Regions from separate parts of the Priestia sp. P5_B4 genome, predicted to be linked through region 3. Evidence: riboswitches for the same ligand, from Rfam matches in the RefSeq annotation. Region 3 holds a riboswitch; each other region holds the start of a gene.
What was found. Region 3 has a riboswitch for S-adenosylmethionine ahead of AC1DRF_RS07870 (bifunctional homocysteine S-methyltransferase/methylenetetrahydrofolate reductase). Riboswitches for the same ligand answer to the same signal wherever they lie in the genome.
Positions count from the first base shown of each region.

Region 1: another riboswitch for S-adenosylmethionine. It lies ahead of AC1DRF_RS11765 (BMP family protein); the one in region 3 lies ahead of AC1DRF_RS07870 (bifunctional homocysteine S-methyltransferase/methylenetetrahydrofolate reductase).
Region 2: another riboswitch for S-adenosylmethionine. It lies ahead of metK (methionine adenosyltransferase); the one in region 3 lies ahead of AC1DRF_RS07870 (bifunctional homocysteine S-methyltransferase/methylenetetrahydrofolate reductase).

Region 1 covers NZ_JBFULJ010000113.1:756-8,556, reverse strand. Annotated here, with positions in the region: gene AC1DRF_RS11795 (PrpF domain-containing protein) at 1-1,120, shown strand, start outside; gene AC1DRF_RS11790 (GNAT family N-acetyltransferase) at 1,224-2,066, shown strand; gene AC1DRF_RS11785 (YjgB family protein) at 2,094-2,678, opposite strand; gene AC1DRF_RS11780 (putative polysaccharide biosynthesis protein) at 3,010-4,620, shown strand; gene AC1DRF_RS11775 (hypothetical protein) at 4,634-5,002, shown strand; gene AC1DRF_RS11770 (hypothetical protein) at 5,093-5,260, opposite strand; SAM riboswitch class I at 5,593-5,699, shown strand; gene AC1DRF_RS11765 (BMP family protein) at 5,775-6,785, shown strand; gene AC1DRF_RS11760 (ABC transporter ATP-binding protein) at 6,868-7,801, shown strand, end outside.
Region 2 covers NZ_JBFULJ010000002.1:19,961-28,263, forward strand. Annotated here, with positions in the region: gene AC1DRF_RS00635 (tetraprenyl-beta-curcumene synthase family protein) at 1-63, opposite strand, end outside; gene AC1DRF_RS00640 (alpha/beta fold hydrolase) at 95-871, opposite strand; gene AC1DRF_RS00645 (gamma carbonic anhydrase) at 979-1,506, shown strand; gene AC1DRF_RS00650 (phosphatase PAP2 family protein) at 1,698-2,222, shown strand; gene AC1DRF_RS00655 (glycosyltransferase family 4 protein) at 2,241-3,386, shown strand; gene metK (methionine adenosyltransferase) at 3,418-4,620, opposite strand; SAM riboswitch class I at 4,753-4,870, opposite strand; gene pckA (phosphoenolpyruvate carboxykinase (ATP)) at 5,245-6,834, shown strand; gene AC1DRF_RS00670 (DUF2584 domain-containing protein) at 6,869-7,111, opposite strand; gene AC1DRF_RS00675 (alpha/beta hydrolase family protein) at 7,166-7,948, opposite strand; gene AC1DRF_RS00680 (ABC transporter substrate-binding protein) at 8,121-8,303, shown strand, end outside.
Region 3 covers NZ_JBFULJ010000048.1:6,835-15,137, forward strand. Annotated here, with positions in the region: gene AC1DRF_RS07855 (hypothetical protein) at 1-139, shown strand, start outside; gene AC1DRF_RS07860 (HAD family hydrolase) at 197-994, opposite strand; gene metH (methionine synthase) at 1,376-4,819, opposite strand; gene AC1DRF_RS07870 (bifunctional homocysteine S-methyltransferase/methylenetetrahydrofolate reductase) at 4,820-6,658, opposite strand; SAM riboswitch class I at 6,766-6,872, opposite strand; gene AC1DRF_RS07875 (YkvI family membrane protein) at 7,212-8,246, shown strand.

The DNA.
Region 1 (7,801 bases), on a different contig from region 3:
TATTCCTGTAACGGTTATGAGAGGTGGAACGAGTAAAGGGGTTTTTATCAATCATGAAGAAATGCCTGTGAACAAATCGGATTGGGAACCGTTTTTGCTAGATATAATGGGAAGTCCGGATCAACGTCAAATTGATGGACTCGGCGGAGCCAATTCGCTGACGAGTAAAATTGCGATTATTAAAAAGTCAGATTTAGAAAAAGCTGACGTAGATTACACGTTTGCGCAGGTTAGCATCAGCGAATCTCTCGTTGATTTTAAAGGGAACTGCGGTAATATCTCTTCAGCAGTCGGACCTTATGCGATTGAACAAGGACTTGTACAAGCTGTGGAACCGGTGACTAAAGTGCGGATTTATAATACGAATACGAAAAAAGTAATCGTAGCGGAAGTAGAAGTAGAAAACGGAAAAGTGAAAACAGAAGGATCGTGTATGATTCCTGGAGTGCCAGGTACGGGTTCACCCATTTATCTTTCGTTTGAAAACGGAGAAGGAGCCGTTACTGGAAAACTGCTTCCGACGGGGAACGCTATTGATCTTCTGCAAACATCCATTGGGATAATAAAAGCATCAATTGTTGATGTAGGAAATCCGCTTGTATTTGTTAAAGCAGCGGATATTGGCCTAAAGGGAGCAGAACTTCCGCATGAATACACGGACAAACAGCTGAAGCTATTTGAAGAAATTCGCTCCATTGCAGCTGGAAAAACGGGGCTCGCACCTCAAGACAAAGCAACCAAACTGTCACCAGCGGTTCCAAAAATGACGATTATTTCTCCTCCTATGGACCACCGCGACGGGACGGGCAGAGACAAAGCGGCTTCTCAAATGGACGTATTAATTCGCATGATGTCGATGCAAAAACCGCATCAAACGCTTGCCATTACAGGAGCAATTTGTACAACAGCGGCTATCTATACAAAAGGCACGCTTCCGTCAGAAATGGTTCAATTAAAAGGCGATACCGTTCGACTTGCTCATCCAATGGGAATTATGGAAACCAGTGTGGATCTGAAAGCTGGACAGGTTAACGGAATCAAAGTAGTGCGTACAGCCCGTCTTATTTTTGAAGGATTTGTTTATACAAAGCATACGTACGATGTATGTTTATCAAGTTAATAACGTTCTCTAAAAAAAGCTCTTTCTAGGAAACTAGGAAGAGCTTTTTTATGTTAGAATATTTTTACTGAAAAATGGAAAATCAGATGGAGGTGCAAAGAAAATGATTGAGCTATGTAAATATAGAGAAGTGCAGGAGTTTAAAAACCATGTAGAACCGCTTTTAGCGAAAAATGAAATTCTTCATAACTTAGCGCTTGGCATTTTACACAGCTTAAATAAAAGCAGCAAACCAAATTTTATGGGTGTTATTTTAAAAGACAGCTGTGCTGCGCTTGTATTACTGCAAACCCATCCTAAGCAAATCATCCTGTCTCAGATACAGCAGCTAACGGAGGTTGAACTAAGCGAAGCGGCAGAGCTGTTACAAGAAATCAACATACCGGGCTTAGTTGGAGAGAAACAAACAGTTTTATATCTTTCTCAAAAACTAGCAGCGCTAAAAAATCAAGAAGCTTCTTTAAAAATGGATCAGCGTATTTATCGGTTAGACAAAGTAAAAAAAGCTGCGGAAGCTGAAGGAATGCTGGTAAAAGCAAGATTGGAACACCTTCCGCTCGTGACAGAATGGATTTGGGAGTTTATGGGCGTCATTGGAGAGCCTGTATCAAAAGAACAAGCTGCCAAAACAGGAGAAGCTTTTATTAAAGCAGGAAGGTTATTCCTATGGGAAGTGAATGGCAAGTATGTCTCGATTGCCAATGCTACGCGTCCAACGGCCCATAACATTACGATTAACTTTGTATATACGCCTCAAAAAGAACGTAAAAAAGGCTATGCCTCAAGCTGTGTATCCACGCTTTCTCAGCTTATGCTAGACGAAGGATTTCAAACAACAAGTTTATACACAGATATGACAAATCCTACGTCTAACAAGATTTATATGGAGATTGGGTATGAACACGTAGCGGATTCAGCATTGGTTTTATTTCATGAAAAAAAGTAGCAGGCTGCCTGCTACTTTTTCTATTACTTAAGGTTTTTTAACTAAATTAACGTGATTTAACGTTTTGCTATCATCAAAAATGAATTCAAGATCATAGGCGCCGGCGTGATAGGTGTACTTCGTTTGAGTAGTACCATCACCTTTTACTTTGCCTGTAAAGTTCGGCTGACCTAATTCTTTCTTTAAGTTAGCTTGGGTGATGGAGCCTAGATTTGTTTGACGCTCTACATTTGTACCAAAATAGCGGATTTCGTTAATGACGTTATTTTGATCATAGCCAAATGCGTATCCAGGGTGACCCATTTCCGCGTGATAGTAGTCAAAGTTGTTTGATGAACCTTCAGGCGGGGGACCGAACTGATCGCGAACGTCTTGACGCAGTGTTTTGCCAATTTTGAAGTCTGCCGTTAAGCGTGGCACTTCACCTTTTACTGCGGCGTTGTAAATTTCATTAATGTTTTTTACAGCTGTTTGACTTTGACTGCTTGTTTCTTGAGATGTAGCTGCATGTGCTGGTGTATCAAGCTGAGCGACAGGAGCAAATCCAAACGCAGCAATTCCTGTAATCGTTGCAGCCGCCGCTGCTTTTGATAGTCGTTGTTTCATTTTCATGATTTTTTCCTCCTATATATAACGATTTAGCAACCTCAGTCTACCTAAAAGAACAGGTAGGCCAGAATAATCAAGGAGTCTTAGTTGAGTTGGTAACTGATATATATAATGTAACACGTCTTTTAGAATGTAAACGTCAGTTAAAGTAAAAAGCAAAAAACGATTCATTTATCATAGGTGAAAAGATTGGTTTATATTCCTTTATTAGGTAAAAAACGTAATATAGAGAGGGTTCTAATGTTTTATAAAAAACTAGATAATAATTGTAAGTATGATACAATAAATCAAGTATTTGTTAAAAATACAATATTTATTTCTGGAGTTTTGATGTATGGAAAAAAATTTGATGAGAGGTACGCTTTTATTAACAGCGTCTTCTTTATTAACAAAGATTTTAGGCTTTATTTATATTATTCCTTTCACAGCCTTAGTGGGAACGTCAGGTTACGCGCTTTATAAGTATGCATACGGTCCATATACCTTGATGCTAAGCTTGTCGACAATGGGTCTTCCGCTTGCTGTTTCGAAGTATGTATCGAAATATAACGGTCTTGGAAACTACCGTGCGGGACAAGATTTGTTAAAAGCAGGACTTCTATTAATGACAATAACGGGCATAATAGGTTTCTTAGTCCTCTATACGATGGCACCGTGGCTCGCTGAACTAGTCATTAACGGAAAAGATTCCTCAGGAAATAGTCAAAAAGACGTAGTGTATGTCATCCAAATGGTAAGCTTTGCTTTAATTGTTATCCCGCCTATGAGTCTATTACGAGGCTACTTTCAAGGTAACCAGTCTATGGGACCGGCCGCGCTAAGTACGATTACTGAACAAATAGTGCGAGTGTTGTTCATTTTAGCAGGAGCATACGCTGTTATTCAACTTTTTCATAGCACAATGACAAAAGCTGTTGGAATCGGCACGTTTGGAGCGTTTATTGGAGGCGTAGGGGGAATTGTGATTCTTGGAGCGGTTTATTTGAAGCGCAAGCGGTTGATTATGAAAGAAGTGAACAGCGGAAAGAATAATAAGTCCGTTTCGTTCTCTTCAATGTCCAAAGAGCTTGTAACATACGCCGTTCCGTTTGTATTAGTTGGTTTAGCTATTCCTATCTATCAAAATATTGATACGTTTACGATTAACATGCTCTTTCAATCAATAGGATATGGACAAGCTAAAGCCGAAACGATCAACTCCGTTATTGGATTAGCCCAGATTTTGGTGATGGTGCCAGTATCGTTAGCGACTGCCTTCAGCATGTCGCTGATTCCGGGCATTACGTCTTCCTTTGTGCAAGGAAATTTACGGGAAGTAAAAGGGAAAATTACAAAAACACTGCAGCTGCTGTTATTTTTTACTCTTCCTGCTGCCGTGGGGCTTTGTTTATTAGGCAAGCCGGTATATATGATGATTTTTGGAGCAAAAAACAGTCCTGAAATCGGTGGAGTTGTTTTACAATGGTACGCGCCTGCTGCCATTTTATTTGCTCTTTTTACAGTAACAGCCGCAATTCTCCAAGGAATTAATCAGCAAAAGAAGCTAATCTTAGGCTTGGGCTTAGGAATTGTTGTGAAGATAGTATTAAACGTACTGCTGGTTTCAAGCTTAAAAGAAATTGGACCGGTTGTCGCGACTTACGGAGGGTATGGTGTATCGGTTATATATAACTTTTATTTAATTGAAAAATCCATTTCTTACCGAGTTCAATCACTGGGACAAGCTGCGTTGACACCTGTTTTATTAGTAAGTGTGATGTCAGCCGCTGTGATTATCGGCAATTATACTTCTCACTATTTTTTAGAAAATAAGCTGTCTGCATCTTCACTTGCGATTAGCACATCTTGTATTTCAATTGCTTTAGGTGCTGCCGTGTATCTAGGACTTGGCGTAAAAACAAGTTTAGGGCAATCCGTTGTATTAAATAGAAGAAAAAGAATGTAAAGGAGAGAAAGTAGTGTCAAAAGGTTTTGTACTAACCGTGGCGGCTGGAGGGTGTATAATAATTTCCGGAGCGCTGCTGCTATTAAATTGGGAAAGATTGTTTGGAGATTATCGTCCCGTTCAAACAGCAACAGCTGTATTCAAGCTAGAAGTGGGAAGTCAAGATGTAGCGAGGACTACAGATTCAGATGATGCTCTTCACTATATGGTAAAAAAAGGACATTTAGATGAATATATTCATATGATGAATGAAAAAGGCTATATGTTAAAAGAAAAAGATATTGATCATAACCGACTTGTTTTTAACGATGGACAAGAGGATGAGCAAATTTACTACAAGCGTTTTGCCAAGAAGTATACGATGATTGATGGAGAAGGGTAAAAGCTTTCACTTAGAATTACTACATACTAAAATCATTAAAAGAAAACGCCACCTTGCGAATAAAAGGTGGTGTTTTTTAGTTAGGTTATCTTATCTTAGTTTCGCTTTTGCTATACCTGCTACTACCATACTAGTAATAAAAATAACTACAATTCCAATGTTGGTCGGGGTATCAAAAAAGATTTTTGAAACCGCCAAAGCGATAATGAGTCCAATAGCTACTCCAGATAATTCTTTCATCAATTTCAACGTTAACACCTCTTAAAAAATATCGATCAGGAAAAGTCTAACATTCTTGGTAAAGTGTTTTCAATCAATAGTGGGTTAACAAAAGAGATGTAATAAAAGTGCTCTGCTACACATGCCCTTCTAGAAGACTAGCAGACTTACCGTAAGCGCTTTGCTAGGAGGCATGTGATGATTAATTTAGAAGATTGATCTGTATTTTAGTAGACTAAAACCGTATAATCCTATGTGTTTTTAAAGTTTTTTTGCATGAAAAAGAAAAATAATATTGACAATTGTTAAAAAACTATTAATATTGACTATATAATATTGACTATATTACATAAAACAAATAGCTATTGTTTTCCTTATCAAGAGAGGTGGAGGGACTGGCCCTGTGAAACCCGGCAACCGCTGTCTATGACAGAATGGTGCCAAATCCTTAAGAACAGTATGTTCTTGAAGATGAGGAAGAGACGTTTGGTTAACGAGCTCTTCCTTTATATAAAGGAAGAGCTTTTTTTATATRATAGGGGGAGTAAGTCAAATGAAGAGATTTCTTGTTTTAGCAGTTGCGCTTGTACTACTCGTAACTGGCTGTCAGTCAAAAAGCACAAAAAGCAGTGGAAGTGAAGAGAAAGGAAAGAAGCGAATTGCTCTTGTTTTACCCGAAAAGATTGGAGTTAACCCGTTTTTTCAACAAATGGATGATGGGGCAAAACGCGCTGGAAAGAAGTATAACATTGATGTGAAGACAATTGAATCTACGGATCAAGCAGCCATTGAAAGTAACTTGCGTGCTGCCGTAGCAGAAAACTATGACTTGATTATTACATCTTCTTTTGAATCCGAAGATGCGTTGAAAAAAGTAGCTCAAGAAAACCCGCAGCGTCAATTTGCGATTATTGATACAGTGGTCGATTTACCAAATGTAAGAAGCGTTGTATTCCGTGAACAAGAAGCTTCATATTTATTAGGAGCAGCAGCAGGATTAGTTACAAAAACGAATAAAGTAGGAATGGTTGCTGCTGATGATATTCCATTATTAAAAAAATGGACGGTAAGTTTTAAAGAAGGATTACAATCAACAAATCCGAAAGCAGAGTTTCTAGTAAACTATGTTGGAAGCTTCTCTGATCCAGCTAAAGCAAAAGAACTTGCTATTTTACAGGCTTCAAAAGGAGCTGACTTTATCGCCGGAGCTTCAGCGGTAGGCGACTTGGGTATATTTGAAGCAGCAAAAGAAAAAGGTTTTTATACGGCAGGCCAAGATATTGACCYTACGGAAGTAGATCCTGAGCATATCGTTTTATCGCAGTTGAAAGGATCTGATGCGGCTGCTTATGAAACGGTAGAAGCACTCGCAAATGACAAATTTAAATCCGGTGTAGTGAAATACGGCTTAAAAGAAAAAGGTGTTGGGTTAACGTATGTGACTCAAGACAGCAAGACGCCTCTTAATGACTTTGTAGGGCAAGGTGTAATTGAACAATTAAAAGAAATTAAAGATTCGATTATTGATGGAAAAACAGTGGTAAAAGATCCGTTAGCAAAGTGAGTTGAAAAGAGAAGTCGAGTAAGGCTGGCTTCTCTTTCTTATTTTTGAAAAAATCCTAATGGGGAAAGGAGCAATGAATAGAATGAGTGAGCTGCTGCAGTTAACGAATTTGACGAAGAAATACGGTTCATTTTCAGCAAATGATAACGTGTCCTTTAAACTGAAAAAAGGCGAGGTTCACGCGCTGGTTGGAGAAAATGGCGCTGGAAAAACGACGTTGATGAGGATGCTTTACGGAATGGAAAAGCCGAGTTCAGGAAGTATTCAGCTACATGGGAAAACCGTCTCGTTTTCATCTCCTGCAGATGCGATCAAAAATGGAATAGGCATGGTGCATCAGCATTTTATGGTTTTTCCGCATTTTACAGTGGCTGAAAATATTGTCTTGGGGCATGAGCCAAAGAAAGGCCTCTTTTTTAATAGAAGGCAGGCGAAAGCAGATGTACAGCAATTAACCCAAACCTATCAAATTTCAGTAGATGTTCATAAGAAAGTAAAACATTGCTCAATTGGAGAACAYCAAAAAATTGAAATTTTAAAAGTGCTGTATCAAGGAGCAGAAATCATTATTTTAGACGAGCCTACCGCCGTTCTTACTCCTCATGAAGTGAAGGAACTATTAAAAACAATCCGTTTTTTAGCTTCTCAAGGTAAAAGTATCATTATTATTACACATAAGCTGCAAGAAGTGATGGAAGTAGCGGACCGCATTACGGTTCTTCGAAATGGTAAAGTAGCCGGCGTCACAAGTAAAGAAGATACCAATGCTCACCACCTAGCCAGGCTGATGGTAGGGCGAGAATTAAAAGAGCGTCCTGCAAGAATACCATCACAAGGTACCTCTCATTTAAACGTACAAAATCTCTTTTTAAAAGGAAAAGGACAAAAAAACGTATTGCAAAATGTGTCTCTTCACGTTTCTGCAGGCGAAATTGTAGGTATTGCAGGCGTTTCGGGAAATGGACAATCGGAGCTTCTTCAAACAATTGCTGGATTAGTAGAAACAGATAGCGGAA
Region 2 (8,303 bases), on a different contig from region 3:
GACAGGAAACACTTCTCGATAAATTTTTCTCATTAATGAAATAGGATGAGACGGAATCTTCATTTATTTTCACCTCAATTTCTTACCGCACTTATTAAATGTGAAGATCCACAAAACTTTTCGCATATGTAAAAACGTATTCTCTTTCAGGCTCATTAAAGATTTCGTGATACAGCTGAGACCATTCTTTGTAGATTTTTTCACTTAGCTCTATTTCATCAAACCACTGCCTAACAATCAGCTTTTCAATAATTTTATCTTCTCCTGCCTGCATCACAAGAAGTGGGACATCAGGCAAACGATCGATATCTTTAAAAGCTAAGTTGACAGCTTGGATCAATTCCCGGTACCATCTTACAGAAACTTTTGTAACATACAGTGAGTCATTTTCATCTTCATCTCGAACTTCTTGGTTTCTTGTTGCTTTTTCAACAGTGAGACCTAAATCGAAAAGTTTGTTCGGCATGACTTTATTTAACCCTTTAGATAGCATATCTAAATAAGCCGGTACTTGCTCTTTTAATCCTAGACAAGGAGAGGAAAGAATCGCACCCCATATAGGGAGGTTTTTTGTCTGGAGCGTACGAATAACCGCTAGTCCTCCCATACTGTGACCTAACAGGAAAATAGGCAAATCATATTTTTGCGCTTCACGTACCCATTCTTCCACTTCATACACATATTCATCAAAGGATAGGATATGTCCTCTTCTTCTTGTTGTTAAGCCTTGGCCAGGAAGGTCTCCCATAATTACGTGCATTCCAACCGAACGCCACATCTCAATCAGCCAGCGATAGCGTCCGTGATGCTCCGCTGCTCCATGGACCATGACAATAACGCCTTTTGGATTTACTGCTTCCCATTTATGCATTTGAGTTACTCCTTCTTCCTTTTTTTGTTTACCTGCTTAAAAAACCTTTGTACACTTACATTAGAAGATTTACTACTTTTTTTCAACTAATAAAGGGAGATGATTTGATGATTTATCCGTATAAAGAAAAAATGCCTACCATTGCACCCAGCTGCTTCATCGCAGACTATGTCACGATTACTGGAGATGTCACCATTGGTGAAGAAAGCAGCATTTGGTTTAACACTGTTATTAGAGGAGATGTTTCACCTACGATTATTGGTAAACGAGTAAACATACAAGATCAATCAACACTCCATCAAAGCCCAAATGCTCCTTTGCTTATTGAGGATGATGTAACAGTAGGACATCAAGTTATTTTACATAGCTCCATCATCCGCAAACGCGCGCTCATTGGCATGGGTTCTATTATTTTAGACGGTGCGGAAATTGGTGAAGGTGCTTTTATCGGTGCTGGAAGCTTAGTGCCTCCCGGTAAAAAAATACCCCCCAATACTCTCGCACTCGGCCGACCTGCTAAAGTGATCCGCACTCTGACAGAAGAGGATTTAAAAGATATGCAGCGCATTCGTACAGAATATGTAGAAAAAGGGCAGTATTATAAATCTATTAAGAAATCTGATTCTTCATTATAAAGGAAACGTTCCCTCAGAAAGTCATACTGAGGGAATTTTTTTAGTATCTCCACAAACTCTCCAATCATGTTCTATTCTCTCCACAATTGTAAAGAAATTTCCATATTAATTTACATCGTTTTAGTACTGCCTACACAATTAAAGATTAAACTGAATAATAAAGACGTATTTATTGAAAAGGGAGCGACTCTATGAAAGCCAAGTTAATTCAGTATGTATATGATGCCGAATGCCGATTATTCAAAAGCGTAAACCAACATTTTGATCGAAAGCACTTAAATAGATTTTTACGTTTACTAACTCACACTGGCGGAGCCACGTTTACCATTGTGATAGCGTGCTTGCTGCTATTTCTGCATCCTTCATCCGTCGCTTACGCTTGTGCGTTTTCTCTAGCCGTTAGTCATATTCCTGTCGCCATTGCTAAAAAACTATATCCGAGAAAACGACCTTATATTCAATTAAAATATACAAAAGTATTAGAAAATCCCTTAAAAGATCATTCATTTCCGTCTGGGCATACAACAGCTATTTTTTCGTTGGTTACCCCTCTTATGATTGTTTATCCAGCCTTCACTGCCGTTCTTTTGCCTCTTGCAGTAACGGTAGGAATTTCAAGAATTTATCTCGGTCTGCACTATCCGACGGATGTCATGGTAGGCCTGATACTGGGCATCTTTTCAGGTGCTGTGTCACTGAACATATTTTTAACTTAATTGATAGGAGGAGTACTAATGAGAATTGCTTTATTTACGGATACATTTGCTCCAGAAGTTAACGGAGCTGCTAAAACACTTTATCAATTTACCCAGTATGTCAAATCAAAGCAAATTCCCATCCAGGTATTTGCTCCTGAATTTGCTCATGATCAGTCATTTTCAACGTATGTTCACCGTTCGCTCAGCATGCCGTTTTTCCTTTATCCAAACAGCCGCTTTTCATTGCCAAACGTTCTAAAAATTAAAAAGCAGCTGCAGGAATTCAATCCTTCTATTATTCATTTGGCCACTCCTTTTACAATGGGGCTTTGCGGCTCCTATTACGGGAAAAGATTAGGTGTTCCTCTTGTCGGCTCTTATCATACCAAGTTTGATGATTATTTATCTCACTATGAACTTGAAAAAATGCGTGTACCACTGCAAAAATATATGAAATGGTTTTATAAACCTGTACAAAAAATATTCGCTCCCTCTGAAGTGACCAAACAGCAGCTAGAAGAACAAGGGTTTCACAACGTATCTATTTGGTCGCGAGGAGTAAATCATAAATTATTTCACCCCCACTATGACCGCTTTGATATTCGTATTAAATATAATATTAAAAAGCCCTACATTTTAACGTATGTAGGAAGATTAGCTAAAGAAAAGAACGCTGATTTTTTAATAAAAATCGCACGATCTCTACCGGATCATATCCGCCATCAAATTCACTGGGTTATTGTAGGAGACGGCCCTTTAAAAGAACAAATGCAGCAGCAAGCATCTGAGCATATGACATTTACAGGCTTCCTTGAAGGTAAGCAACTTGCTCATATCTATTCATCATCTGATTTGTTTGTTTTTCCTTCAGAAACAGAAACCTTCGGAAATGTTGTACTGGAGTCTCTTGCTTCTGGAACTCCTGTAGTGGCAGCAAATGCAGGAGGAGTTAAACAGATGGTTCAGCACGGGCGAAACGGCTATCTTTGCAAACCTCACTCCTTAGAAGAATTCAGTTCGGCTATTACAGGTTTACTCGATGATTTGCACCAGCGGCTTCACTTTGGCCATGCAGCGAGACACTATGCTCTTACTCAATCATGGGACGCCATTTTTCAGCATTTGCTTTCAGAATATGAAGGTGTCGTAGAAAAATCTGCTGCAGATATTCAATTGGCATAAAAAAATCTCCGTTTTCACGGAGATTTTTTTATTATTTAGCTAAAGCTTGAGTTTTTAATGCTTCCGCTTTGTCTGTGAACTCCCAAGGAAGCTCCACATCCGTACGACCAAAGTGGCCGTAAGCTGCTGTTTGCTTATAAATTGGGCGACGTAAATCAAGCATTTTAATGATGCCTGCTGGACGTAGGTCAAAGTTTTTGCGTACTACGTCTACTAGTACTTCTTCAGAAACTTTTCCTGTACCGAATGTATCAATTGAAATAGATACTGGTTGTGCAACACCAATTGCATATGCTAGTTGTACTTCACATTTATCAGCAAGATCAGCTGCTACAATGTTTTTCGCAACATAACGAGCTGCATAAGCTGCTGAACGGTCTACTTTTGTTGCATCCTTACCAGAGAATGCACCGCCGCCGTGACGAGCATATCCGCCGTAAGTATCAACGATAATTTTACGACCAGTTAAACCAGCATCTCCTTGAGGACCGCCGATTACGAAACGTCCTGTTGGGTTAATGAAATACTTTGTATTTTCATCAATTAACTCGTTTGGAACAACTGGATTAATAACATATTCTTTTAAGTTACGTTGAATTTGCTCTAACGTTACTTCTGGATGATGCTGAGTTGAAATAACAATTGTATCGATGCGAACAGGTTTGTTGTTTTCATCATATTCAACTGTTACTTGTGTTTTACCATCCGGGCGAAGGTAAGGAAGAATTTCTTCTTTACGTACTTCTGTTAGACGGCGAGCAAGTTTATGAGCTAATGAAATTGGAAGAGGCATTAATTCTTTTGTTTCGTTACATGCATAACCAAACATTAAGCCTTGGTCTCCAGCTCCGATTGCTTCGATTTCTTCATCTGACATTTGACCTTCACGTGCTTCTAACGCTTGGTCTACACCAGCAGCGATATCAGCTGACTGCTCGTCGATAGATGTTAATACTGCACAAGTTTCAGCATCAAATCCGTATTTTGCACGAGTATAGCCAATTCCTTTAATTGTTTCACGAACTGTTTTAGGAATATCCACGTAAGTAGAAGTTGTAATTTCACCACTTACTAAAACTAAACCAGTTGTTACGCTTGTTTCACAAGCAACACGAGCATTTGGATCCTTTGCTAGGATAGCATCAAGAATTGAGTCAGAAATTTGGTCACAAATTTTATCGGGATGTCCCTCTGTAACAGATTCTGACGTGAACAGACGACGTTGTGTTGACATCAGTTTTCCTCCTTATAAATACGATACATTGTGATACGGTACTCATTCCCTTATTTTCATTACACGTTAAAAAATATAAAAAAACCTTTCCTTGTATCGAGGAAAGGTATCAAATTCTACATAAGCCTTTCACTCTTATCGATCAAGGTTGTGCCCTTGCATCAGGTTAGCACCTTATCGTCTACACAAAAAAATGACGATGGTTGCTGGGTTTCATAGGGCCTGTCCCTCCACCAGCTCGGGATAAGAGAGTATCCGTTCAAGGACATATAATACATGAAAAAGCGCTTCACTGTCAACAACATTCAAATGGAAATCATCTCTTTATGTTTGAATCTGTTTTAATGTAACATACTCAAATTCCGAAATAGTACACCTTATTAAGAATCATCACTAAGTTTAGTTAATAAGACAGATCAAAATGAGGCTTTCACTTAAAATAGCTTCACTTTTTTCGCTCCTAGCACATATACATGTGTCTAAAATAGGTATAACGTACATTTTTTTATAATACACAAACATTTTTAGTTAAATAGTATAGAATAATTAAATAAATGTGTTATACTAATTATAAATTTCAAACATTAATGAATAAATAATAGCTAAAAAAGGAAGGTAGTGCACATGAGTACTGTTGATATGTCTATCGAATTAAATGGTTTGCTTCAATTAAAAACAACAAAACACCAATTATCTGTTCCACAACTTGTTGAAAAAATTCTAGCTCGACGCGAAGGAATGCTGACTTCTACAGGTGCTGTGTCAGTCGAAACCGGAAAATATACAGGTCGCTCTCCTTTAGATAAATTTATTGTAAGCGATGCTGTGTCTTCAAAAACGGTTGAATGGGGACCTGTCAATCAGCCAATTTCTGCTCAGCGATTCGATGCGCTATACAAAAAAGTCTTAACCCACTTAAAGAAGCAGGATGAACTTTTTGTTTTTAATGGATATGCTGGAGCTGATAAAAAGTATCAGTTACCAATTCAAGTAGTTAATGAATTTGCATGGCACAACCTATTCGCTCAGCAGTTATTCATTCGCCCTTCAGCCGAACAAAAAACAAATGATGATGTGAAGCCGTTTACAATTGTAGCAGCTCCAACGTTCAAAGCTGACCCTGAAACAGACGGGACGAATTCTGAAACCTTCATTATTCTTTCGTTAGAGCGACGCATTGTGCTAATTGGAGGAACTGAATACGCTGGTGAAATGAAAAAATCTATTTTCTCAGTGATGAACTTCTTACTTCCTCAAAACAATATTCTATCCATGCACTGTTCTGCTAACGTAGGAGAAGAAGGTGACGTTGCATTATTCTTTGGTTTATCTGGAACGGGTAAAACAACGCTTTCTGCTGATGCAAACCGTCGTTTAATCGGAGATGACGAGCACGGTTGGTCAAGCTCTGGTGTATTTAATATTGAAGGAGGATGCTACGCGAAGTGCATTCAGCTTTCCGAAGAAAAAGAACCGCAAATCTTCAATGCAATTCGCTTCGGCGCCGTACTGGAAAATGTAGTGTTAAATCAAAATACGAAAGTAGCAGATTACAATGATAATAGTTTAACAGAGAATACTCGTGCCGCTTATTCAATTGACTCTATTGATAATACGGTATTGCCAAGCGTTGCCGGGCACCCTACAGCTATTGTCTTTTTAACTGCTGATGCTTTCGGTGTCTTGCCTCCAATCAGCAAGCTTACAAAAGAACAAGCAATGTACCATTTTCTGAGCGGATACACTAGTAAGTTAGCTGGAACAGAGCGCGGCGTAACATCGCCACAGGCTACTTTCTCTACATGCTTTGGTGAGCCTTTCTTACCTCTTGCTCCAACAACTTATGCAGAAATGCTAGGAAAGAAAATCGATGAACATAATGTAAATGTCTACCTTGTAAATACTGGATGGACCGGCGGTGAATACGGGGTGGGCGAACGAATGAAGTTAAGTTACACTCGAGCTATGGTTCAAGCAGCCCTTGAAGGAGAACTCGCTAATACCGAAACAGTAACAGATGCTATTTTTGGTTTATCGATTCCAACTCATGTTCCGGGCGTTCCTGATGAAGTGCTTCAGCCTTCTAAAGCATGGAACGATGCAACAGCTTATAACCAAAAGGCAACTGAGCTTGCTGCTAAATTCAAAGCTAATTTCAAGCGTTTTAACGATGTAGCATCTGACATTTCAACATTAGGCGGACCTAGAGTCTAATAAAAAAACGATCGTCTTATAGACGATCGTTTTTTTAGTTAGTCGAATGTAATTTTGTCAGTTCATATGTGACAATGGTTTTTTCCTGCTCCATTTCTACCTTACGCACAACAGCAGTTCCAATACATTCTCCATTTTTCGTTTTGTGAACGTTTAATGGAATATCTAACGGATACAAGCGATATCCTTTTTTCTCAATTTGAAAAATGTTATCCGTTACACGCTTTTCGTTGCCTTTTGTCACAATCATTGTATTTAATTCTAGCGGCATCCCCATTTTTTCTCACTCCTCACTGTTATTCTACTTGTTTTCTCTATCGTAGCATATCTTTTATTGCGCTTTCATCCACTTCGTTAACTTCTTCACCGTTTCTCGGTTTTCTTTTGGTGGAAAAGCATGTGGAAAGTTTTCGAAGTACCAGCTGGTAACTTTTTTATTGGCCTTCTTTAGTTTAGATTCGAGCTGATAGGAATGATCAATCGACACGTTTTTATCTTCTAAACCATGAATAAGCAAGACCGGCGGCTCGACGAGATGAGCACGGTGCAAAGGGGTCCTCCATTCGTATCTTTCAGGATATTTAGAAGGAGTTCCTCCAATCACCCGCTTCATCATTCTTCTTAAATCTTCTCTTTCTTCATATGTCAGCACCATATCCGTGACGCCTCCCCATAACACAAGAGAGCGGCTGTCGGTTTTTTCAATGGCTGTGAGTAAAGCCATCACTCCCCCTCTTGAAAACCCAAAAATATGAATGCGGTCATGGTGGACGTTAGGGAGCTGTTTCAGTAAATCGTAAGCAGCAAAAGCATCGTAACGATCATCTCCAGCAAAATCTTCGTTTCCTTCGCCTCCTTGATTTCCCCTGTAGAACGGAGCCATCACAATAAAACCTTGAGAAGCAAATTGAATGAGTCGAGCAGGACGAACCGTTCCTACGTTCTTAATACCTCCTCTTAAGTATAAAAAGCCGTCATACATTCCTTTTTCTTTTGGCTCTGCGAGCATTCCTTTAATCTTAAGTCCTTGACATGCATATGTAATCACCCACAGCGCCACGCGAGGGTTTGATGATGGGAAACGCTGTTTATGAAGAATTGTTCCATCTTTCATTTTTTTCCTCCATTCTTTATATAACTAGCCTGCTTTCTCCCGCTAAGGTGTACTTTCAATTGTTGACTAATAGTTCTTTGATTTTCCACATAGTTATATAGGCACTCACCTTCTTCCACTTCTTTACATACATTATCATAAAATATTTTATTATTTTAAGGGGGTTTGCTTTATGAAACCAATCAAATGGCTTTTTTCTTTGCTTGCTATTATGATTTTATTCATTCCACTAATTAGCTGCGGCAAAACAACATCTGTACAAACGGTTCGTGTTGGCGAAGTAACTCGTTCTATCTTTTATGCTCCCCAGTACGTCGCTATTTCAAAAGGCTTTTTTGAAGAAGAAGGACTAAAG
Region 3 (8,303 bases):
TTCCATTATCTTTTTTGCCACTCTTATTATGGTTGTTGTTCGACGAGAAAGAATCAGCAGCTTGGTTAATCACGGAGAGCATGCAGATGGAAAGCAAAAAAGCTTAGGTGAATTTTTTCGTTCTTTACGGAAAAAATAACTACCGTTTTCTTATTAAATAGATAAAAGCGGTCAATTTAAACGTTGACCGCTTTTTTTAGATGGTTTGCTTATTTTTTTCTAAAACAATACCCGCTGCTTCACTAACAGATGACACAACAGCAGAGGCGTGGCGCTGCACAGCTTCAGGAGCTGTAGCCATAGCGAAACTGTTCGGCGTTAATTGAAACATAGGAATATCATTAAATGAATCCCCCACACATGCAATTTCCTCTGGTTTTAGCTGAAGATGATTTAATAAAATTTCAATGGCATTTCCTTTGCTGATATGTTTAGGCATAATATCCAAACACTGCTTGGCAGAAATATATGTATCAATATAATCACCAAACTCTTCGTTCACTTCTTTTTGCAGAGCTACCATTTCATCATGATCTCCAAGAACCGTGATTTTAGATGGAGAAAGAGCGTGACCAAATGAATCCGTCATTTCAATTTGTTCTTCGATAGGGAAAAACATGTGAGTTTCAATCGCTTCAATAACTTCATTTCGCTGCTCTACATAATTCGTGTCGTTTGAACAGACAAGCGTGATACGGTTAGGATCTATCGTTTTTTTATAAAGTTGAACCGCTAAATCATCTTCAAACACTTTTCCATGAAGTTCTTGATTTTCTTTGGTCCACACAAATCCTCCGTTTTGGCTAATGCGATGAAATGTATTATTAATATCAGTAGAAATCTTTAAAATTTCCGTATCCATTCGTCCAGACGCAAGACAAACCTCTACTCCTTGGCGCTGAAGTTCACTAAGTGCGTCTGCATTATGCTGTTCTACGTATTTTTCTTCGTGTAAAAGAGTGCCATCTAAGTCGCTTACAAATAATTTAATCATTGCTTGAAAATTCCTTTCCCTGAAAAATTTGCTGTGACAAGAGCGTTACAAATTTATTACATTCCTTATTCTATCAGTGTTTCCCAAGAAACTCATAAAAAAAGCTCAGACCGGCGGTGAATTCAAAGAGATTAAGACATAACTGCATCAATTTTTTTTGCAGGAGTCTTCGCCTTGCCCTTCAGTCAACAGCTAGAAACAGCTACATGAAATCCAGTTCACGATCACAATGAAAAAAATCCGAACGTAGTTGATTCTCAATTAAGAATCTGGATTTACGGTTCGGATCTTTCTTCAGCTAAAATCCATTTGTCGCAGCCTTTTTTTCAGGTTTGTGCACTGTAAAAAAACAGCCGCGGTCTAAAAGACCGCGGCCATATTTTACAATACGTTAAAATATTTCGCTTCAGGATGTGCAAAAACAAGGGCTGTAACAGAAGCTTCTGGTTCCATCATGAAACCGTCTGTTAACTGAATGCCGATGTCTTCAGGTTTAAGTAATTTAAACAGTTTTGCTTGGTCCTCAAGGTCTGGACATGCAGGATATCCGAATGAAAAACGCTGACCTTGGTATTTGGCTGAAAAACGCTCCGCCATTGTAAAGTCAGGCGAATCGGGGAATCCCCAGCGGTCACGAATTTGCTGATGAACACGTTCTGCTAATCCTTCAGCTAGTTCAAGCGCAAGAGCTTGGAACACGTGACTCTTTAAAAACTCGCCGTTTTCTTTGAATTTCGCCGCGCGTTCGCGAATGCCTGTTCCTGCTGTTACAGAGAAGAAACATACATAGTCCATCTCTTTTTCTTTAGGCTTTGCAAAATCAGATAAGCACAAGAACTGTCCTTTTGCTTGTCGAGGGAAGGTAAAGCGTTCAATTTCTGTTTTTTCATCAGCAGGATCATAAATAATTAAATCATTTCCGTCTGCTTGAGCAGGGAAGAACTGATAAATAACCGCTGGCTTAATTAAGTTTTCTTTTAGTGCCAGTTCGAGCAGGTCATCAACGGTTTCTTTTAATTGAACAGCGCGCTCATCTTTTTCAGCAAGCAGCTTATTCACTTTTCCTTTTAGTCCTAAGTGATGGCCTAAAAGCATCTGCCAGTTAATATACGGAAGAACCTGTGCCAAATCGTAGTGTTTAACAACGTGGCGCTTTAAATCAGCAGGTACAAAAACAGGAGCGTCCGTTGAAATGGCGGATCTTTCTAAAACAGCCGTAGCTGCTTGAGCGGTTTGAGGCTGGCGTTCTCGAACCGTTACTTTCTTTTCTTGCCGCGTTTTTAAATCTGCTAAAAGCTGAATAACTTCTTCTTTGTTCTGCAGCTTATTTGCTAACGCTAATCCGTCCATCGCATCTTTGGCGTAGAGGACCGCACCTTCATATTCCGGGGCAATTTTAAAGTCAGTAAATTTACGGGAAAGGGCAGCGCCTCCTACCATAATTGGAACATCAATGCTTGATTGTGTTAAATCTTGGGCAGTCAAAACCATTTGCTGAGCTGACTTTACTAGAAGACCTGACAGGCCAATGATGTCTGGCTTTTCTTCTTTTACTGCTTCAATCAGCTGCTGGGGCGTTACTTTAATTCCTAAATCTATTACTTTAAAACCATTGTTGCTTAAAATGATGTCTACTAAGTTTTTACCGATATCATGCACGTCGCCTTTAACCGTTGCAAGAATCACTTTGCCTTTTCCAGAATCATTTTCAGTTGCTTCCATATGAGGTTCTAAAAAGGCAACGGATGCTTTCATCACTTCCGCACTTTGAAGCACTTCTGCTACAATCAGCTGGTTGTCATTAAACAAACGTCCAACTTCCGCCATGCCCTTCATAAGCGGTCCGTTAATAATATCTAACGGATCATCATATTGAGCTAAAGCCTGTTCTAAATCAGGAAGCAATCCTTCTTTTGTACCTTCGACAATATACATTGCCAATCGTTCTTCGAGTGTTAACGTAGAAATTTCTACTTTTGCTTCTTTCTTTTTATCACGATAAAAGTCGGTAAACGTGCTTAACGTTTCATCAGTTGTGTTAAATAACAACGCATTAGCAAGCTCAATTTCAGCTTCTGGAATAGAAGCATAGCGCTCTAACTTTTCGGTATTAACAATGGCATAATCGAGTCCAGCCTGCGTACAGTGATAAAGATAAACCGCATTTAGTACTTCACGTCCGACTGGAGGAAGACCGAATGACACGTTACTTACGCCAAGAATGGTCAGGCAATCAGGCAGGGCTTCTTTAATCATTTTAATTCCTTTAACTGTTTCTTCAGCAGAACCAATATATTGTACATCACCAGTCCCTACAGGAAACACAAGAGGGTCAAAAATAATATCTTTTGGATTAAAGCCATGTTTTTCAACAAGCAAATCATGTGAGCGTTTAGCAATCTCTACTTTTCGTTCTGCAGTAACGGCCATGCCTGTTTCATCGATTGTACCCACAACCAGAGCTGCACCGAATTTTTTTACTAGCGGTAAGATTGCATCAAAACGCTCTTCACCATCTTCTAAGTTAATGGAGTTAATAATGACCTTACCTTGCGAGTACGTTAAAGCTTTTTCAATAACTTTCTCGTCCGTTGAATCGATTACAAGAGGAACCTTCACTTTTTTTACAACTTCTTGAATAAATTCCTCCATGTCTTCCATTTCTTCACGGTCCGGATCTGCCAAGCAAATATCAATAACGTGAGCACCATTTTTAACTTGAGCACGCGCAATTTCAGATGCTTCTTCAATTTTTCCTTCCGCAATCAGACGCTTGAACTTGCGAGAACCGATTACATTCGTACGTTCTCCCACAAAAAGAGGGCGCATAGAATCGTCATATACAAGCGGTTCAATACCGGTTACAGCATGGTTATGCTCGGAGCGATCAAGCGAACGGGGCGCAACCTCTTTTACCGCTTCCGCCAGTGCTTTAATATGAGCAGGCGTTGTACCGCAGCATCCGCCTACAAAGTTCAGCCAGCCTTTATCAGCAAATCCTTTAATTTTTTGAGCAAGAAGCTCAGGGGATTCATGATAATTGCCTTCTTCATCCGGAAGTCCAGCGTTTGGATAACAGCTAACTGCTGAAGTGGCTAGGTCTGAAAGAGAGCGAATATGATCCGTCATAAATTCAGGGCCTGTCGCGCAGTTAAGTCCGACTGAAAGAGGCTTCATGTGTTCCAGTGATAAGTAAAAAGATTCGATATCTTGACCAGCGAGAGTTGTTCCCATCGGCTCAATTGTTCCTGAGATCATAATAGGAACTTCGGTTTTTAGTTTTTCAAACGCCGCTGTAATGCCTAAAAATGCGGCTTTTACGTTCAGCATATCTTGACAGGTTTCGACTAAAAGCAAGTCAACGCCGCCGTCTAACAAACCTCGAGCTTGCTCTTCGTACGATTCTACTAACTCAGGGAATGTAATACCTCCGGTAACAGAGAGAGTTTTAGTGGTAGGACCGATAGCTCCAGCTACGAACCTAGGCCATTCGGGAGTTGAATATTTATCGCGGGCTGCACAAGCAAGCTTCACAGCTTCGATATTCAATTCATACGCCAAGTGACCTAAATCGTATTCATCAAGTACGGTAGATGTTGAGCCAAACGTATTGGTTTCAATGATGTCAGCACCTGCTGCAAAGTACTCTTCATGAATGCGCTGAATCACATGAGGCGCTGTTCGAGTCAAATATTCGTTGCAGCCTTCATATTCTTCGCCGCCAAAATCTTCAGCGGTTAAATCAGCATCTTGAATCATCGTTCCCATTGCTCCATCGATGACGAGTATTCGCTTCTTTAGTTGTTGTTCGATAAGTGAGCTCATTTATATCTTCCTTTCTGATGTAACAAGTTGCTTGTCATGAATATAACGTGTTAGAATTTCGGTCATTTCATAGCGCATAAACGGCGTAATTAAGTAAATACCGTCAAATAACTCATATGCTGTATCAATTAAGTTTTTTGCAATCGCAAGACCTTCGACTTCACCGCGGATTCGGTCATTTCCCGTTGTATCCATGCGTTCTAGAATATCTTCTGACAATTTAATTCCAGGTACTTCATGGTGAATAAATCGAGCATTTCTTGCGCTTGTTAACGGCATGATACCGATATATACCGGTGTTGTTAAATGTTTGGTTGCTTCATATACCTCTTCAATTTGCTTAGTTGAATAGAGAGGCTGAGTAATGAAATAGTGAGCCCCGCAGTCGATTTTCTTTTCCAAACGCTGAACGGCTCGGTCTAAGTGACGCACGTTTGGGTTAAAGGCAGCTGCAATGGAAAAATTGGTTTTTTGACCAAGTGGTTTGCCGGAATAAGATAGTCCTTCATTAAACTGAGCGATTAAACTAATCAAGTCAAATGAAGATAAATCGTAGACCGAAGTGGCGCCAGGGAAATCGCCAACTTTTGACGGATCACCGGTAATTGCAAGTACTTGATTCATTCCTAGCGTATGAAGTCCCATTAAATGAGATTGAAGTCCAATTAAATTTCGGTCGCGACAGGTAATATGAATAAGCGGTCGTGCTTTTGTTTCTTGCTGCATCAGTGTTGCCATTGCCAAGTTGCTGATGCGAGGTGAGGCAAGAGAATTATCAGCTAATGTAATAGCATCTACGCCGACTTTATCAAGTGCTTTTGCGYCTTCTAAAAATTTCGTCGGACCAAGCTGTTTAGGCGGATCTAGCTCGACGATAACCGAGCGGCGCTTCTTCACAATTTCATGCATATGAGGTTTATCCTGCTGCTCACGCTCTTGAACCGTAACGGCAGGTCTCATTTTAACGACTTTGCTTGTAATCGGAGGCAGGTCTTTTAAGGCAGATGACATTGCGCGTACGTGAGCTGGTGTTGTACCGCAGCATCCTCCAATTAAGCGAACCCCTTGTTCGCGGAATAAACGCGCGCTTTCTACAAAGTAGTCTTCATTTGTTTCATATTCCAGCTTTCCTTCCACATACGCCGGAAGGCTGGCATTAGGGTAAGYAGATAAGAAAGCACGATCAGGAAGCGGTACTTCTTCAAGAGACTGAATCATATGATAAGGACCTAAACGGCAGTTTAGCCCGACAACATCTGCTCCCAGCGCCTCTAATTCTTTTAATGCATCTGCTAAAGGACGGCCATCTTGAAGTACGCCAATATCATGCAGGGAAACGTGAGTAATAATAGGCTTATCCGTTTCTTTTCTTGCCAGTGTAAGAACGGTTTTTAATTCTTCGAAATCATAGTATGTTTCAAACAAAAGGCCATCCACGCCTTCATTTAAAAGCCAAAACATCTGTTCACGAATGCTTCGCTTAACCTCTTCTAAACTAATAGCGTTTTTTTGGAAAGAACGAATTCCGCCGAGTGTACCAACCACGTAAGCTTGATCTTTTGCAGCTTGTTTCGCTAATTTTACACCAGCAACATTGATGTCTTTGACTGAATCTTCTAATCCATAACGGGCAAGTTTTTGATAATTAGCAGCGTACGTATTTGTTTGAATAACGTTTGCACCAGCTTCTACATAGGCTCTGTGAATACGAGAAACCTCTTCTGGTTTGGTGATGTTTAGTTCTTCAAAACAGCTGTCAATACCGTGTGAGTAAAGGAGGGTACCAGTGGCACCATCCCCAATTAAAATTTTAGACTTTAAATCTTCAAGTAACCCCATGTCAAAACCTCCTTAAATTGTTCCGCTTCTATTTCACGAGTGATTCGTTTTATGCAATATGCCGATAAAATAGAAAAAGTCTTCTTAAGAAGAAGACTTTTTTCGCCTTCTTATCTTCCAAGCAATAAATTGCTTGCTGGATTTAGCACCATGTCTCTAACGACTGGTTGCTGRGGTTTCAAAGGGCCAGTCCCTCCACCTCTCATGATAAGAATCAATTGTATATAATTGAAACATATTTTTTTAAATAGAAAGAATACTTATTTAATAATTTATCTGATTTTTAGAAATTATACAACAGTAAATTGTGAATTTCCAGCAAATATTGAGGAAAATTTAAAAGCTAAAGGGAAAATATCCGTATATTTTGTTTGAAAATGACTGTTATGTTAGGGGTTAAGGAGTTTTTTGTGAGAAATACAAAAAGAAAATGAAAAAAATAAACCAAAAGGCACAAGCACTGGGATATGCGTAGATTTACACGTGAAAAGGCTCGTCTTTTTTTTATCGTTTCTACATATAGTGAACTATGAAGGGTAGAAGGGTGATGGGCATGAAAAGGTGGAAACTCACGCTGCAGGTTGCTGCTACGTATGTAGGCACTGTTGTAGGAGCCGGTTTTGCAACAGGCAAGGAAATCGTTCAATTTTTTACACAGTACGGGGAACTTGGAATGGTCGGAATTTTGGTCAGCGGCTTGTTTTTTATTTGGCTAGGTTCAAAAATGATGCTGCTTTCGCACGCAATTGGGGCTTCTTCTTATCAGCAGCTTAATACATATTTATTTGGTGATGTGCTTGGAAAAGTGGTAAACGGTGTAATGATTGTCATTTTATTTGGAGTAACTTCAGTCATGCTAGCGAGTACGGGAGCAATAGGAAAAGAACAGTTTGGGCTGTGGCCTCCTGTTGGGATGATTTTTACAATTGTTTTAACTTATATATTTATTGCAAAAGGAATTAACGGTATTTTAATGGTTAATTCTCTTGTTGTGCCGATGATGCTTTCATTTGCTTTTATCATCTTTGTGCCGAATATCAGCTATTTCTCACTGATTCAAACGAAGCCGGATTTAACGCTCGTCACGCAGTGGAAGTGGGCGGTTAGTCCCTTTTTATATATTTCCCTRAATCTAGCTTTGGCTCAGGCCGTTTTGGTCCCATTAGGAAGCTCGGTGAAAGATAGGAGCGTGATTACAAAAGGGGCCTTAATAGGAGGATGTGTACTTACGTTTATGCTTGTTTCTACTCATCTTGCCCTTTCCAATTTGCCTTATTCATTTCAACTTGATATTCCGATGAGTGCCGTTGTTAAAAATATCTCAGCGTGGGTGAATGTTTTATTTACGGTAGTTGTGTTGGGCGAGATTTTTACTACATTGATTGGAAATGTATTTGGCATCGCTAAGCAGCTTCAGTCATTTCTTCCCCTCAATGACAAACAAGCTTTTGCGTTTATTATCTTGGCTTGCTTTATTATTGGGCAATTCGGATATGCCCAGCTTCTTGAGTTTTTATATCCGATATTTGGCTATATTGGACTAGCTTTTGTATGGATGCTATGTATTAAAAAAGAAAAAATAAGCTAAAAGCTGGATTTTAAAGAATAGATGTGAAAAAACGAAGTTAAATGATGTGACAAGTCG